Regions from separate parts of the Mesorhizobium australicum WSM2073 genome, predicted to be linked through region 2. Evidence: riboswitches for the same ligand, from Rfam matches in the RefSeq annotation. Region 2 holds a riboswitch; the other holds the start of a gene.
What was found. A riboswitch is a leader RNA that binds a small molecule or an ion and turns the genes downstream of it on or off. The one in region 2 is predicted to bind cobalamin.
Positions count from the first base shown of each region.

Region 1: linked by a shared signal. The riboswitch ahead of MESAU_RS17500 (CbtB domain-containing protein) and the one ahead of MESAU_RS32290 (aromatic ring-hydroxylating oxygenase subunit alpha) in region 2 are both predicted to bind cobalamin.

Region 1 is NC_019973.1:3,643,224-3,650,654, forward strand. Features, by position in the region: gene MESAU_RS17475 (MerR family transcriptional regulator) at 138-524, shown strand; gene MESAU_RS17480 (methyltransferase family protein) at 531-1,037, opposite strand; gene MESAU_RS17485 (heparan-alpha-glucosaminide N-acetyltransferase) at 1,034-2,032, opposite strand; gene MESAU_RS17490 (MFS transporter) at 2,269-3,468, shown strand; gene MESAU_RS17495 (aromatic ring-hydroxylating oxygenase subunit alpha) at 3,472-4,647, opposite strand; cobalamin riboswitch at 4,791-4,989, shown strand; gene MESAU_RS17500 (CbtB domain-containing protein) at 5,026-5,205, shown strand; gene MESAU_RS17505 (CbtA family protein) at 5,221-6,024, shown strand; gene cobU (bifunctional adenosylcobinamide kinase/adenosylcobinamide-phosphate guanylyltransferase) at 6,017-6,532, shown strand; gene cobO (cob(I)yrinic acid a,c-diamide adenosyltransferase) at 6,534-7,148, shown strand; gene cbiB (adenosylcobinamide-phosphate synthase CbiB) at 7,145-7,431, opposite strand, start outside.
Region 2 is NC_019973.1:395,922-403,352, forward strand. Features, by position in the region: gene bglA (beta-galactosidase BglA) at 1-630, shown strand, start outside; gene MESAU_RS01805 (ABC transporter ATP-binding protein) at 660-1,772, shown strand; gene MESAU_RS01810 (DUF680 domain-containing protein) at 1,846-2,094, opposite strand; gene MESAU_RS01815 (DUF680 domain-containing protein) at 2,165-2,371, opposite strand; gene MESAU_RS01820 (DUF680 domain-containing protein) at 2,441-2,647, opposite strand; gene MESAU_RS01825 (DUF680 domain-containing protein) at 2,716-2,916, opposite strand; cobalamin riboswitch at 3,409-3,610, shown strand; partial or broken gene MESAU_RS32290 (aromatic ring-hydroxylating oxygenase subunit alpha) at 3,724-4,970, shown strand; gene MESAU_RS01835 (FAD-binding oxidoreductase) at 5,048-6,148, shown strand; gene MESAU_RS01840 (PqqD family protein) at 6,290-6,721, shown strand; gene MESAU_RS01845 (hypothetical protein) at 6,754-7,431, shown strand, end outside.

The DNA.
Region 1 (7,431 bases), 3.0 Mb from region 2:
GTCTCAATTGACTTTTACGTAAATGCCATGCGAGGCTTGTGCGGGGTGTCGCGTCGATTCCGGCGGACAAGGGTTTAGTTCGGGACAGAAGGGCGACGCCGCATGGCGAGCGCCTGGAATTCCGGCAGGGAGTGACAATGCGGGAATATTATTCGATCACCGAGCTGACCCGCGAATTCGACGTGTCGACGCGGACACTGCGTTTCTATGAAGACGAGGGATTGGTGCAGCCGGTGCGGCGCGGCCGCACACGCCTGTTTCGCCCTTCCGACCGCCACCTCATCCGGCAGATCATGCGCGGAAAACGCCTCGGCTTCTCGATCAACGAGATCCGCGAGATCATCCAGATGTACAAGGAGCCGCCGGGCGAGGTCGGGCAGCTCAAGCTGATGATCAAGCGCATCGAGGAAAAGCGCGAAGACCTCAGGCAGAAACGTCGCGACCTTGAGGAGACACTAGCCGAACTCGACCAGGCCGAGGAGTCTTGCGTCGAGCGGCTGGTCGAGCTCGGCGTTAACACGTAGCCCTGCTCAAATCCAGCGCCGGACTCTTTTTGCATAGTCACGGTATTTCTTGCCGAATTTCGCCGCCAATATCTTTTCCTCGCCCTCGATCGCGACCTTCTGGGTGACGAAGGCGGCGACGAAGGCAAGCAGGAAGAACCAGGCGATGCCCGAGACGAAGGCGACGCCGATCAACAGCAGCGTGTTGGCCAGGTACATCGGATTGCGGCTGACGCCGAAGGGGCCGGTCGTGACGAGATGATCGGGCACGGCGTTGGGATTGAGCGTGGTCCTGGCCCGTATCATGGTGCGGATCGCTGTGAACCAGAGTACGGCCACGGCGAACAATGCCACCCAGCCGGCGGCGAACAGGATGTCGCCAAGGAGATCGCCGATCCAGGGCAGGGGAATGTAGAGGCCGAGCACGACACTGATGAGAATGGCGGCGGCGTAGATCACCGGCGGCCACGGTATCAGCCCAGGCTTCTGCCCGGTCCCAGGCTTCGGTTCGATCCCAGGCTTTGGCCCGATCATTGTGTCCCTCCCTCCGTCATCTTGTCCTCGGTCTTGGCGGTGCACGTTGCGGCAAGATCGGACAGATGCGCCCTGAAGTCCGCAGTCTGGTCGTTGTTGAAGAGGCGATCAAGAGAGGCTTCGCCTTCGAGCGTTTCGAGCATGCAGCCGCAATAGCTCGAACAGAAGGTTGCGTTGCGCATCTGCTCGCACGATCGCTGGCAGGTTTTCAGGAAATTGACCTGCGGGGTTTCGACTTGCGCCGGCATCACTTGCGAGAACAGCCAGACGCAGCCGATCAGCAGCGGCTGGTGGATCAGGTAGAAAGCCAGGCTGTGGCGGCCGATGAAGTCCAGCGGGTTCGACCAGCGTCCGGGCGCCAGGTTCGCCAGGCGTGCCCTTATGCCGGAGGTGGAAGCGAATTTCGCCACCGCAATGCCCGTAAGCACGGCGCCGAACCAGGGGAACAGCGGAACGTAGTCGTTGGAGCGCGGATTGATCGCCGACAGGCCGATCCACCAGAGCCAGGGATGATCGAGGGCCTCGAAGCGCAGGTAGACTGGTGCCGCGATGACGAGCGCGGCGACGGCAAGCGTCAGCAGCGCCGGCAGGCGCAGGAACGCGAGGCCGAGCAGGCTGGCGAGCGCGATCTCGTGCAGGATGCCGAAGAAGATGAACCCGTCGGGCGTGGCGACGCGGGTGACGACCGAAATGGCGACCGCCGCGCCGGCGACCATGGCGAACCGTCTCCAGAAGCCGTTCCAGCGGATCTGTCGGCCATGGGCGAGATAGAGGCTGACGCCAACCAGGAACAGGAAGGTCGATGCAATGCAGCGGGCGTAGAACTTCCACCAGCCGAAGGCGGTGAGGCCGGGATCGGTGTAACCGAAGAATTCCAGGTCCCAGGTGAAGTGGTAGCTCGCCATCGCGATCAGCGCGATGCCACGCAAGATATCGATGGCGACGATGCGCTTCGATGGCTGCGGGACGGGTACGGTCGGCGTGTGGATGCTCATGGTCTCGCGATCTGATTCAGCCCCTCCACGACGACTATCACGGTTGCACCGGATAGAAGAAGACCGGTCGCCTTGGCCTGGACCGCGCGGCGGGGTCCGCGCCAGCCGCCGGGTTGGGCCAGCGCGGAAAAGCCTTTGACCGGCTTCGCTTTTTGCCGGATGTGCGTCGGTTTCCTCTTAATGGGCCTGAAATGTCCACGGCAGATTCGACGCCGCGATTCTGCTTTGGGGAAGCAATGTCCACCCATGTTCGCCATCCGATCTGGCTTCCGGCCCTCAAGGCCGCGGATGCGCGCACCTTCGCCTCGCTTTACGCGGTCGAATCCTTCGCCCGCGCCATGGTGTCGAGCGTCATACCGATCCAGGCCTACGAGATTCTCCACAACGAGCAGATCGTCTCGATACTCTACACCGCCGTGTCCCTGCTCGGCCTGTCGGTGACCTTGTTCATGCCGATGCTGATCCGCCGCTTCGCGCGGCGCTGGGTCTACACGGCGGGCGCCTGCCTGCTCGCTATCGGCTCGCTGTTCTTCGTCACCCATACGCTCGCCGGGCAACTGGCCGGGATGCTGTGCCGGGTGATGGGCGCCAGCGCGCTGTCGATCACGCTCAACCTCTACATCATGGATCACATCCGCAAGACCGATTTCATGCAGGCCGAATCGCTGCGCATGGCGTGGTCGATGGTTGCCTGGACCTGCGGGCCGACGCTCGGCATTTTTCTCTATACGCGCTTCGGCATTTATGCCGCGCATGGCGCGGTGGCGGTGTTCGCCATGGCTTTGCTGGCGCTGTTCTGGACCTATCGGCTGAGCGACAACCAGTCGATCCGCCCGGGCAAGACACGACCGGCCAATCCGCTCGCCAATATCGGCCGCTTCGTCGCCCAGCCGAGGCTGAGATTGGCCTGGCTGATCGCCTTCGGCCGCTCCTGCTTCTGGACGACCTTCTTCGTCTATGGACCGCTGTTCATGGTCATCACCGGCGAGGGCGAATTGGCCGGCGGCCTGCTGGTCTCGGCCGGCAACGCGCTGCTGTTCATGGCGATCTTCTGGGGCAAGGCGGGGAAACGCTTCGGCGGCCGCAGGACCATGACATTTGCCTATTTCGCCATGTCGGCGACGCTGCTGGCGGCCGGTGCCGTGGGCGAAACCGTGCCGTTGCTCACCGGCGCCTTCCTGCTGTGCGGCGCCTTCTTCACCATCGCGCTCGACGCGCTGGGTTCGACCGCCTTCATGCGCTCGGTGCGCTCTTATGAGCGCGCGCAGATGGCGGCGGTCTACCGCACCTATCTCGATTTTTCCGAACTGACGCCGCCGCTGGTCTATTCGGTGGTGCTGGCCTTCTTCGGCCTGGGCTCGGTGTTCGTCACGCTTGGGCTACTGGCAGCCTTTTGCGGCTTCATGACCTGGCGATATCTGCCGAAGTCGCTGTGATCTTCAGGCCTCGGGTGAGCGCGCAGCGTGCCGTTCGCGCACCCAGTTGTGGAAACGGTGCAGGTCGTACTCCTCGGGCATCAGCACGCCAGCTGTATGACGCATCGAGCGCAGGCCCTTCTGGTTGACCTCGCAGATTGCTGCGTCCTCCTCCAGCACCTGTGTGCCGAAGGCAACGATGTTGTCGATGTCGGTCTCGGCGAGCGCCTCGGGCGCGAACAGCCATTCCGCGGTCAATTCGGTCTGTTCGGGACCGAGCGGCGTAAGCCGCACGGTCCTGACATAGTCGACATGGCCGACGATGAACATCGACGGCAGGCTGGTGGCATAGGTCTGACCGGCGCTGCGTTCCGCCGGCGTCAAGCTCGGGAAGATCGGCCCGTGCGTCTGCCCATCACGCGACCATGTCTCAGCCCCGGCGCGCAGGCCGCCGGAGAATTCTGGCGCGTCATTGTCGGCGTGGCGGAGCCATTCGGGATCGTCATGCCGGCTCATCAGGCCGCGGCCATAGATCGGCACCAGCCGCGACAGGTCCTTGTGGACGCCCGGGCAGTGCAGGCACTCGTTGAAGTTTTCCCAAAAAATCTTCCAGTTGCAGTTCATCACCTTGCGCAGCACGTGCCCTGATACCAGCATTTCCAGCGGCCAGTTGCCGAAGTCGCCGGAGGCCGGGTCGAAGGAGGATTGCGCCGAGCTGGCGGCATCTTCCGCAAGATTGACGAAGACGAAGCCCCGCCACACCGAGTGCGCGACGCGATAAAGCGGGTGATCGGCCTTGTCGAAGCCGTCAGGCAGCGATTTCGACGGCACGCGCACCAGATCGCCACGCAGAGAATAGGACCAGGCATGATACGGGCAGGTGATCAGCCGCGCCTTCAGCCGGCCCTGGCTTTCCTGGCAAAGCTGCGAGCCGCGATGCCGGCAGGTGTTGTGGAAGGCATGCAACTCGCCGGTGTCGTCGCGCAGCAGGAGGATTTCCTGCGTACCGACGCGGAAGGTGCGGAACGCCAAGGGCTGGGCAAGGTCGGCCTCGCGGCAGACGAGCAGCCAGTTCCTGTACCAGATGGCGTCGAGATCGCGCTGATAGTTGTCCTGGTCCCAATAGGCCGACGAGGGCAGCGTCGGCTCGGTTCGAGTCAGGCCGTTATAGGGCACGCACTCGCTGGCATTGGGCTGCATGGCTGGCTTCCCGTGAGGGGTGCCAGCCGACACCCGGCCATGAAGTTTGTCAATCGGGACGGGATGAGGGCAGCTTCGCCGATACGGCGCTCCTGCGCTGGCGGCTGTCGGAATTTGGTTTGCCGGGCGCGGCGAATTTCCCTATAGTCCCCGATGTCGTCGGTTCCTTTTTGGAGCCAAGAGGGAATGCGGTGCGGGCAGGAATTCCTGCCCAATGCCGTGGCTGCCCCCGCAACTGTGTGCGGTAGTCCTCTCCATATGCCACTGAAGATTTTTCTTCGGGAAGGTGGGGAAGGGCGCTTATCCGCGAGCCAGGAGACCTGCCGGCGACAGGAAACTGACTTCGATGCCCTCGGGTGGAGGGCGAAAGGACAAGACATGACTACCGCTTCCGTCTCCCTCGGCGCCTCCGTCTCCTCGCAGTCGCGCTTCATGCAGCTCGCGCTCGCGGCGCTGCTCGGCATCTTCGTCGTCGGCTTTGTCGGCTTCTCGCATATCGATGCGGTCCACAATGCTGCCCACGACTATCGCCACTCGATGGCGTTTCCCTGCCACTAACGAGGATCCGACATCATGAATCTGTTTCGCAACGTCGTGTTCGTCGCGGCGATCGCGGGGCTCGTGGCCGGTGTCGTTCTCGCCTGCATGCAGGCCTATGCCACCGTGCCGCTGATCCTCAAGGCGGAAGTCTACGAAAAGGCCGGCGGCGGCCACCACCATGATCACGCGGCCGCACCAGCGGCGACCAATGATGCCATGAGCACGGTGGCGCCCGCTGGGAATGCCATGAGCTCTGCCGCGCCCGCGGGCACCGATGCCGTGACACCGGCGGAGGAAGACGAAGGCTGGGCGCCGGCCGACGGTTTCGAGCGTTTCGCCTTTAGCGTGGTTGCCAATATCGTCACCGGCATCGGCTTCGCACTGGTCCTGGTCGCGGTTTCCGAGTTCTTCGGCGGCGTCGGCAACTGGCGCCAGGGTGTGTTCTGGGGTTTGGCCGGCTTTGCCGTGTTCACACTGGCACCGGGTCTCGGACTGCAGCCGGAACTGCCGGCAATGCCGGCGGCCGATCTTCTGCCGCGCCAGATCTGGTGGACGGCGACGGCGGCCGCGACCGCGATCGGCCTAGGCCTGATCGTCTTTCGCAGATCGCTGCCATTGACCATCCTCGCCGTCTTGCTGATCGTCGCGCCGCATGTCGTCGGCGCGCCGCAGCCCGACAGTTTCGAAACACCGATCCCGGAAGGCCTGCACCATCAGTTCGTGGTGGCGGTGACGGTGACCAATCTGGTGTTCTGGCTGGTGCTCGGCGCGATCGTGGGCGTGGTGCGCAGGCGCTTCACCGGCATGGCGACCAGCCTGCGCGACAGCTTTGCCTGATCGCGGCAGGCTGACCTTCATCATCGGTGGTGCGCGCTCCGGCAAGAGCGCGCACGCCGAAACCCTGATGACGGCATTGCCCTCGCCATGGGCCTATATCGCCACGGCGCAAGCCTATGACGACGAGATGCGCGAGCGCATCGCGCTGCACCGCTCGCGGCGCGGTGAGGGCTGGTCGACCATCGATGCGCCACTCGACCTCGCCGAAGCGCTGGAGGCGTTGCCAGACGGGCAGCCGGTGCTTGCCGACTGCCTGACGCTGTGGCTGACCAACCACACGCTGGCCGATCACGACGTCGAGGCCGCGTGCCGGCGGCTGGCGGACGTGCTGTCTCGGCCGCGCGGACCGTGGTTCGTGGTGACGAACGAGGTCGGGCAAGGCATCGTGCCCGACAACGCGCTGGCGCGTCGGTTTCGTGACGATGCCGGCCGGCTCAACCAGCGGGTCGCCGCGATTGCCGACACGGTGCTGCTCATGGTGGCGGGGCTACCGCTCAAGGTGAAGTGAAATGACCGATATCGACGACAAGGATGAAGAACGCCATCGCGCCAAGATGGCCAAGCGCAAGGCGGTGCAGGACGCCGAGGTTGCGGGCAAGACGATCGAGAAGGGGTTGCTGATCGTCAACACCGGTCCCGGCAAGGGCAAGACCACGGCCGCCTTCGGTCTTGCGCTGCGCATGCTCGGCTACGGCAAGCGCGTCGGCGTCGTCCAGTTCATCAAGGGCAAATGGCACACCGGCGAGAAGGACGCCTTTGCCGCCTTTGGCGATCGCGTCGTCTGGCATGCAATGGGCGAGGGTTTCACCTGGGAGACGCAGGACCTGAAGCGCGACATCGCGGCCGCCGAGGCCGCCTGGGCCAAGGCGCTGGAATTGATCGCCGACCCCTCGATCAGCCTTGTCGTGCTCGACGAGCTCAACATTGCCTTGCGCTACGACTATCTCGCTCTCGACAAGGTGGTTGCGGCGCTCAAGGCCCGCCGCGAAGGCCTGCATATCGTCGTCACCGGCCGCAACGCCAAGCCGGCACTGGTCGAGGCGGCGGACCTGGTCACCGAGATGGGGGTGACAAAGCACCATTTCTCGACGGGCGTGAAAGCGCAGCAAGGCATCGAGTTCTAGAAAACCAGAACGGCGATCAGCGCGACCAGGCCGAACAAGCCGATCAACAGGTAGTCCGCGACCCGGTAAAGCTTGAGCGCCCGCCTGATATCGCCGCTGTCGACATCGCGGCGCCCGCCTTCGCCCATGAAGATGTCGTCGACCATGACACCGCCATAGCTGCGTGGTCCGGCGAGCGCCAGCCCGAGTGCGCCGGCCATGGCCGCTTCCGGCCAGCCGGCATTGGGCGAGCGGTGTTTTTTCGCGTCGCGCCGTACCGCCTGCCAGGCGCCGCGGGGGTCGG
Region 2 (7,431 bases):
CACGACGTGATGCGACCGGCCTCGCGCTGGGCCGCCGACGAGGCGGACCCGTCGGCCTATCTCAAGGTCATCTCGGCATTGCTGATGTCGCTGCGCGGTTCGGTCTGCATCTACCAGGGCGAAGAACTCGGCCTCGGCGAGGCCGACCTGCGCTTCGAGGATCTGCAGGATCCCTACGGCATCCGTTTCTGGCCTGAATTCAAGGGCCGCGACGGCTGCCGCACGCCCATGGTGTGGGATGGCAATGCAAGGAATGGCGGCTTCTCCCAGGCAAAACCCTGGTTGCCGGTACCGGCCGAGCATCTGCCGCAGGCGGTCAACGTGCAGCAAGGCGACGAAACCTCCCTGCTTGAGCATTACCGGCGCTTTCTTTCTTTCCGCCGCGCCCATCCGGCGCTGGCCAAGGGGGACATCGCCTTCATCGAAAGCCAGGGCGACACCGTCGCCTTCACCCGCCGGTCGGGCAATGAGGAGATCGTCTGCGTCTTCAATCTGGGCGCAAGGCCGGCGAAGGTTGACCTCGGCAACCGAACCCTGCAACCTTTGCCGGGACACGGGTTCTCCGGGCAGGCGAGCACCGGGTCGGTCGAGCTCGGCGGCTATGGCGCCTGGTTCGGACGCATAGGCTGAAACATCCGAGGAATCACTGGAGGAAACCAATGGCCGATGTCAATTTGAGACAAGTGAAGAAGTCCTATGGCAATCTTAACATTCTCCACGGCATCGACCTCGACATCAAATCGGGCGAGTTCATAGTCTTCGTCGGCCCGTCGGGCTGCGGCAAGTCGACCTTGCTGCGCTCGATCGCCGGGCTCGAGGAAATCACGTCGGGTGAACTCAAGATCGACGGCCACGTGGTCAACGACGTGCCACCCTCGAAGCGCGGCATCGCCATGGTGTTCCAGTCCTATGCCCTCTACCCGCACATGACCGTCTACGACAACATGGCCTTCTCGATGAAGATCGGTGGGGAAAGCAAGGCCGAGATCGACAAAAGGGTTCGGCAAGCCGCCGAGATCCTGCAGCTGACCAAATATCTCGACCGTCTGCCCAAGGCGATGTCGGGCGGCCAGCGGCAGCGCGTCGCCATCGGCCGCGCCATCGTGCGCAATCCGAAGGTGTTCCTGTTCGACGAACCGCTGTCGAACCTTGACGCCGCATTGCGCGTCGCGACGCGCATCGAGATCGCCAAGCTCAAGGAATCGATGCCCAACACGACCATGATCTACGTCACGCACGACCAGGTCGAGGCGATGACGCTGGCCGACCGCATCGTCGTGCTGAAGGACGGGCACATCGAGCAGGTCGGCACGCCCATGGAACTCTACAAGAACCCCGGCAACCTCTTCGTCGCCCAGTTCATCGGCTCGCCGGCCATGAACATCCTGCCGGCGACGGTCGACAAGACGGGCAATCCGACCATCGTCAGCCATGTCGGCGGCCGCAAGGCGACGGTGCCGATCGCGACACCTGCTTCGGCAAAGGGAGCGGCGGTCAGCTTCGGCGTACGGCCGGAAGATCTCGCGATCGCCAGCGGTGCGGATTATCTGTTCGAGGGGACCGTCGATTATCTCGAACAGCTTGGCGAGGTCCAGCTGGTCTATGTCGATATCGGCCGGGCCGACCTGCCGCTGGTGACCAAGCTGCCGGGCAATGTCGAGGTCAAGCGCGGCTCGACGCTGCGGCTGACCGCCAATGCCGGCGATCTCCATATCTTCGATGCGGATGGTCGCTCCTTTGCCCTCCACGAAGCGGAAGCAAAGGCGGCCTGAAGACGGCCGTCCGGTAATGAAAGAACAAGAGCGGCGGGCCTGGCCCGCCGCTCTTCTTGTCTGCACAGGCTGGTTAGTTGTTGCCGAAGAGATTGCGATCGGCACCCTGATGGGCCGGCTTCTGCACGTCGCCGGACGAGTTGAGCAGCTTGTAGACAGGCGAATCGCTGTTGCGGATCGCACCTGTATGCGACGTATCGACATTGACAGTCGACGAAGCAGTGGGCTGGTTGACGCCGTTGGAGCCATAATTGTCGCTGCCGGCGAAGGCGCTGCCGGAGACGGCCAGAACGGCGGCGGCGGCAATGAGGATCTTGTTCATTTTAGGTACTCCTGAATTTTGGAAGTCCCGCGGACCGGCGGGCCAGAGCCCACCGGCCGTGGGATGGCCGTTAATGGCCGAAGAGGTTGCGGTCGCTGCCCTGCTGGACAGGCGCCGAGGTGGCCGGAGCCGACTTGCCGATCGACGCGGTATTCGAATTGTCGGTCGAAGCGGCAGCAGCCTGATTGGCGCCGTTGGAGCCATAGTTGTCGCTGCCGGCGAAAGCGCTGCCAGAAAGGGCCAGAACGGCGGCGGCAGCAATAAGGATCTTGTTCATGTTAGGTACTCCTGAATTTTGGAAGTCCGGCTGCCGGCGGGCCAGAGCCCACCGGCCGTGGGATGGCCGTTAATGGCCGAAGAGGTTGCGGTCGCTGCCCTGCTGGACAGGCGCCGAGGTGGCCGGAGCCGACTTGCCGATCGACGCGGTGTTCGAATTGTCGGTCGAAGCGGCAGCAGCCTGGTTGGCGCCGTTGGAGCCATAGTTGTCGCTGCCGGCGAAAGCGCTGCCGGAGAGGGCCAGAACGGCGGCGGCAGCAATGAGGATCTTGTTCATTTTAATACTCCTGAATTTGTAGGTCCACCAGCGCGGCAGGGTCACCCGCCGCGTGCCAGGGATGGCTATTAATTGTTGCCGAAGAGGTTGTGGTCGGCGCCCGTCACAGGCGTCTGGGCAGCCGGCTCCGACTTCTTGGTCGAAGCGGTGTAGGAGCTGTCGACAGTGGCCGTGGGGGTCGCGGCGTTCGAACCATAATGGTCGCTGCTAGCGAAGGCGCTGCCGGAAATAGCCAGAAGGGCGGCGGCAGTGAGAATGATCTTTTTCATTTTTGTACTCCAGTATTTTTCCCGTCCGTCTAGCGGCGTGTCTTGGGATTAAATCGCGTCGTTCGGACAGCCCCGATGTGGGAGAGCCCCCTTGCCGTTTCCAATCACGAAGTTGTTCAGCGTGGACCATGACTCCACCACTTGAAATTGTACCAACGCCTTCTACATGTCTCATTTTTCCATTTGATATCAAACAGTTGTCTAAGGTCACGACCCGATCACCAACTGTGTCGGAAGGCTGGGCGTTCACACCGTCCTGCACGCACCGTCAACAGAAACGAACCGTTCGGTTCGATTTTAGACTCTGCTAATAGTCACTTTTCGAAACCATTAACCCTTTTCCGGCCCGGCTGAGGGTCGAAAACGGTGCCCGCGCGCCTGGCGAGAAAAGGCGATTCCCCCGCTGCAACCGCGCCGGGACGATCCCGCGTATGTGTCGCGCCGCATGGATGCGATGTCGCTTTCGTGCCGATGTCGCAAACCCTGTCGTGATTAGATCGAGCGATCTCAGGTGCCGCTGCGTGACGACGGAGCGGAGAATTGGGAAGCCGGTCAGATTCCGGCGCTGCCCCCGCAACGGTGGTGGAGTTCAAGTCGCAACGGGAGACCACTGGGCGAAAGCCTGGGAAGGTGTCGCGATGGTCCGCCAGGACAACTCCAGAGCCCGGAAACCAGCCCGAGATCGCTAGAACTCGACTGATCGCGGTGGGCGGTCAAGGGGCGGATGGTGTTGTCCGGCTTTCGCCGGCTTGCGCCCAGTCCTTCCTCCATCACCACCAGTTCAGTCCTTGAAAATGAGGACAGGACATGGACGCGCGCAACGACATGCTGAGGCTTTTAAACGGCCGCAGACAGGGCCTTTCGCTGGAACAGCCCTTCTATACCGACCCGGACTACTTCAAGCTTGACATGGAACTGATCTGGTATCGCGACTGGCTGTTCATCGGCCATGATTGCGAGTTGCCCAAGCCGGGCAGCTTCATCACCGTGCAGATCGGCGATTATCCGGTCGTGCTGGTGCGCGATCAGCAGGGCAAGATCAACGCTTTCCACAATTCCTGCCGCCATCGCGGCAGCCGCGTCTGCAACACCGACAAGGGCATGGCCGCCAAACTGGTGTGTCCCTATCACCAGTGGACCTACGAACTCGACGGCCGGCTGCTGTTCGCCCGCCAGATGGCCGATGGGTTCGACAAGAGCCAGTTCGGGCTCAAGCCGGTCGCCTGCGAAAGCGTCGCCGGCTATGTCTTCATCTGCCTGGCCAAGGAGCCCGCCGACTTCGCGCCGATGCGGGCGATGATCGAGCCCTATCTCCTGCCGCACCGGCTGAGCGAGGCCAAGATCGCCTTCGAGAGCACGATCATCGAGAAGGGCAACTGGAAGCTGGTCTGGGAAAACAACCGCGAATGCTACCATTGCGCGGGCAATCATCCTGAGCTGTGCAAGACCTTCCCGGAAGCGCCGACCGTGACCGGCGTGCAAGGCGCCGACAGCGATCCGGAGATGCTGGCCCACTGGGCGAGGTGCGAAGCTGTTGGCCTGCCCAGCAAGTTTCGCATCGACCCGGCTGGACAATACCGCGCCACCCGCGCGCCGCTGCTGCGCGATGCCCAGAGCTACACGATGACCGGCAAGCGGGCGGTGAAGAAGAACCTGTCCGACAGCGTCTCGGCCGACCGGATCGGACGCTGATGCACTATCACTACCCGACAACCTGGAACCATATCCTCGTGGATCATGCGGTGACGTTCCGCGTGCTGCCGGTCAGCGCCACGGAAACAGCGGTTACGACCAAATGGCTGGTCCACAAGGATGCCGTGGAAGGCGTCGACTACGATCTCGCCGAACTCACCCATGTCTGGACCGAGACCAACGACCAGGACCGCCGCATCGTCGAGGAAAACGCCTTCGGCATCCTGTCGCCGGCCTACGAGCCCGGTCCCTATTCGGAGCTGCACGAGGGCGGCGTCATCCAGTTCGTTGACTGGTACGCGCGCTTTATCGGCCCACGGCTTTCCGAAGACGGCCGGCCTGCTCTGCGCAGTGTCGCCTAGCGCATGTCGGCCAAAACTGTGCAGCGGCTTTGGGATCACGACACGCCCAAAATGAAAGGTATGCAGGGATGAACGCCATGACTGATCTTGGCCTCTATCGCCACCTCGACCAGATGGCGCCGTGGAACGACAGGCTGCAGGTGCTGGAAGTAACCGGCGTCAGCGACGAGGCGCCCGACGTCAAGACCTTCACCTTCCGCTCCGACAACCAGACCTGGTTCCGCTACAAGCCGGGCCAGTTCGTCACGCTGGAATTGCCGACACCGGACGGCCCGCTGATGCGCACCTACACGCTGTCGTCATCGCCGTCACGGCCATTCTCGATCGCGGTGACGGTGAAGGCGCAGGCGGGCAGCGTCGGCACGCGCTGGATGTTCGATCACCTGACGCCCGGCTCGCACGTCAAGGCCTATGGACCGGGCGGCGACTTTTCGCTGCACAGCCACCCGGCGGCGAAATACCTGTTCATCTCGGCCGGTTCGGGCGTGACGCCGATGATGTCGATGCTGCGCTGGCTGAACGACTGCGCGCCGTGGACCGATGTCGGCTTCGTCAATTGCGCACGGCGTCCGGAAGAGATCATCTTTCGCAAGGAACTCGAACTGCTCGGCGGCCATATGCCGGGGCTGTCGCTCGGCTTCATGATCGAGGAGCGGTCGAGCCGCGAGGGCTGGTACGGCCATATGGGCCGCATCGACGCCATCCGACTGCCGCTCCTGGCGCCCGATTTCCGCGAACGCGAAATCTTCTGCTGCGGCCCCGACCCTTTCATGCGCGCCGTGCGCGGCATGCTGGAGGCCGCCGGTTTCGACATGGCAAAATACCATCAGGAGAGCTTTGCCGCGCCGGCGGCGGAGGAAATCCCGGCGCCGTTTGCCTCGCCGGCTGAAGACGGCGCGGCGATTTGCGTCCAAGCCGCGACGCCGATCCGCTTCGCGCTTTCGGATGTCGACGCCGATTGTGTCGCCGGCCAGACCGTGCTGCAGACGGCGCGCGCCTCGGGTGTGCGAATACCGGCCGCCTGCGAATTCGGCCTGTGCGGAACTTGCAAAGTGAAGAAAGTCTCCGGCAGCGTCGAGATGAGCCACAATGGCGGCATCCTCGATCATGAGATCGATGATGGCTTCATCCTGGCCTGTTGTTCCAAGCCATTGTCGCCGCTTGAAATCGAGGCTTGATCCGCCCGGCTTTCGACTGAACCCGGAAATGGTCCCGCGTTGCCGGCAAAGGTTACCTTGCCAAGGAAGACCTGAAAGTTTACAGGCGTTGTTGGTGGAAGCGGTCCTGCTGGCGGGCAGGAAATGCAGGACGGGGCAACAATGACGCATGACTCCCACGCCTATGCGGTAGCGAGCCGGGATATCGTTTTCGAATCTTTCGATGGCGAGGCCGTGGTGCTCAATCTTGCCAATGGCAAATATTTCGGCTTTTCCGATTCCGGCAGCAAGGTATGGCAGGCGCTTTCATCCGGCGCGGACGCCCAGGCTCTGGTCGGGCTGAGCGCCGGCGGCTCGACAATAGGCCAGGCCGAACTCGAACGCTTCATATCGCAATTGGTCGAATTGGGTTTGCTGGTGCGCTTGGACGCGGCGGCGCAGCCTTTGCCGGGCGATTTGCCTGCCGAGCTTGCCGCCACGAACGAGCCGCTCAATGTGAGCATTCACGACGACCTCGCCGACCTGATCGTCGTTGATCCCATCCACGAGGTCGAGGAACCTCTCGGCTGGCCGGCGGTCAAGCAGGCTTCCTGACGGGGCGGCCGCAGCGTGATGGAAGGCGATTGATGCCGCGCGTCACGCTCGAAACCTTGCCGGATTACGCCAGGTATCTCATCGCCGCCGCTGAAGGCGCGGCCGCGTGCTATCCGACCATGCGAAAGGTTCGCCTGCCCTGGCTTGAACTGACCGTGCATCTCGGTCACGGCGTGCTTGCCGATGCATTGGGCCATGCTTTTGTCGAGCCCGGGCATGACCAGCCGGCACCGTCCACGGGTCGCATCTTCATCGCGCATCCCGGCGTTGACGGCATCCCGGAGCCGGCGCACTGGGGCGATGCCCATTTCACCGAGCACGGTTTTGCCAAACGGCTCGCCGAAGCCGGTTTGCGCGGGCACCATTTCCACGACCTGGATTTCTGGCAGGTCTACGATCCGCACCGCCGCGTCGGCGTGCAGCTGATGGCCTCGGCCGATGCCTTTCCGCCCTGGGAGCCGGGAGCACCGCTGCGCGCCTTCCTGCACTGGGAATATGCCGCGCGCGGCATGCGGCTGACGCATGCCGGCACGCTTGGCATCGACGGCAACGGTATTCTGCTTGCCGGCTCGGGCGGGGCCGGGAAATCGGGGACCGTCGCCGCCGGCCTGCTTAACGGGCTCGACAGTGTCGGCGACGACTATGTGCTGATCGATCTCACCGACGGCGTGACCGCGCGCCCCCTTTTTTCGACGTTGAAGCAGGACACG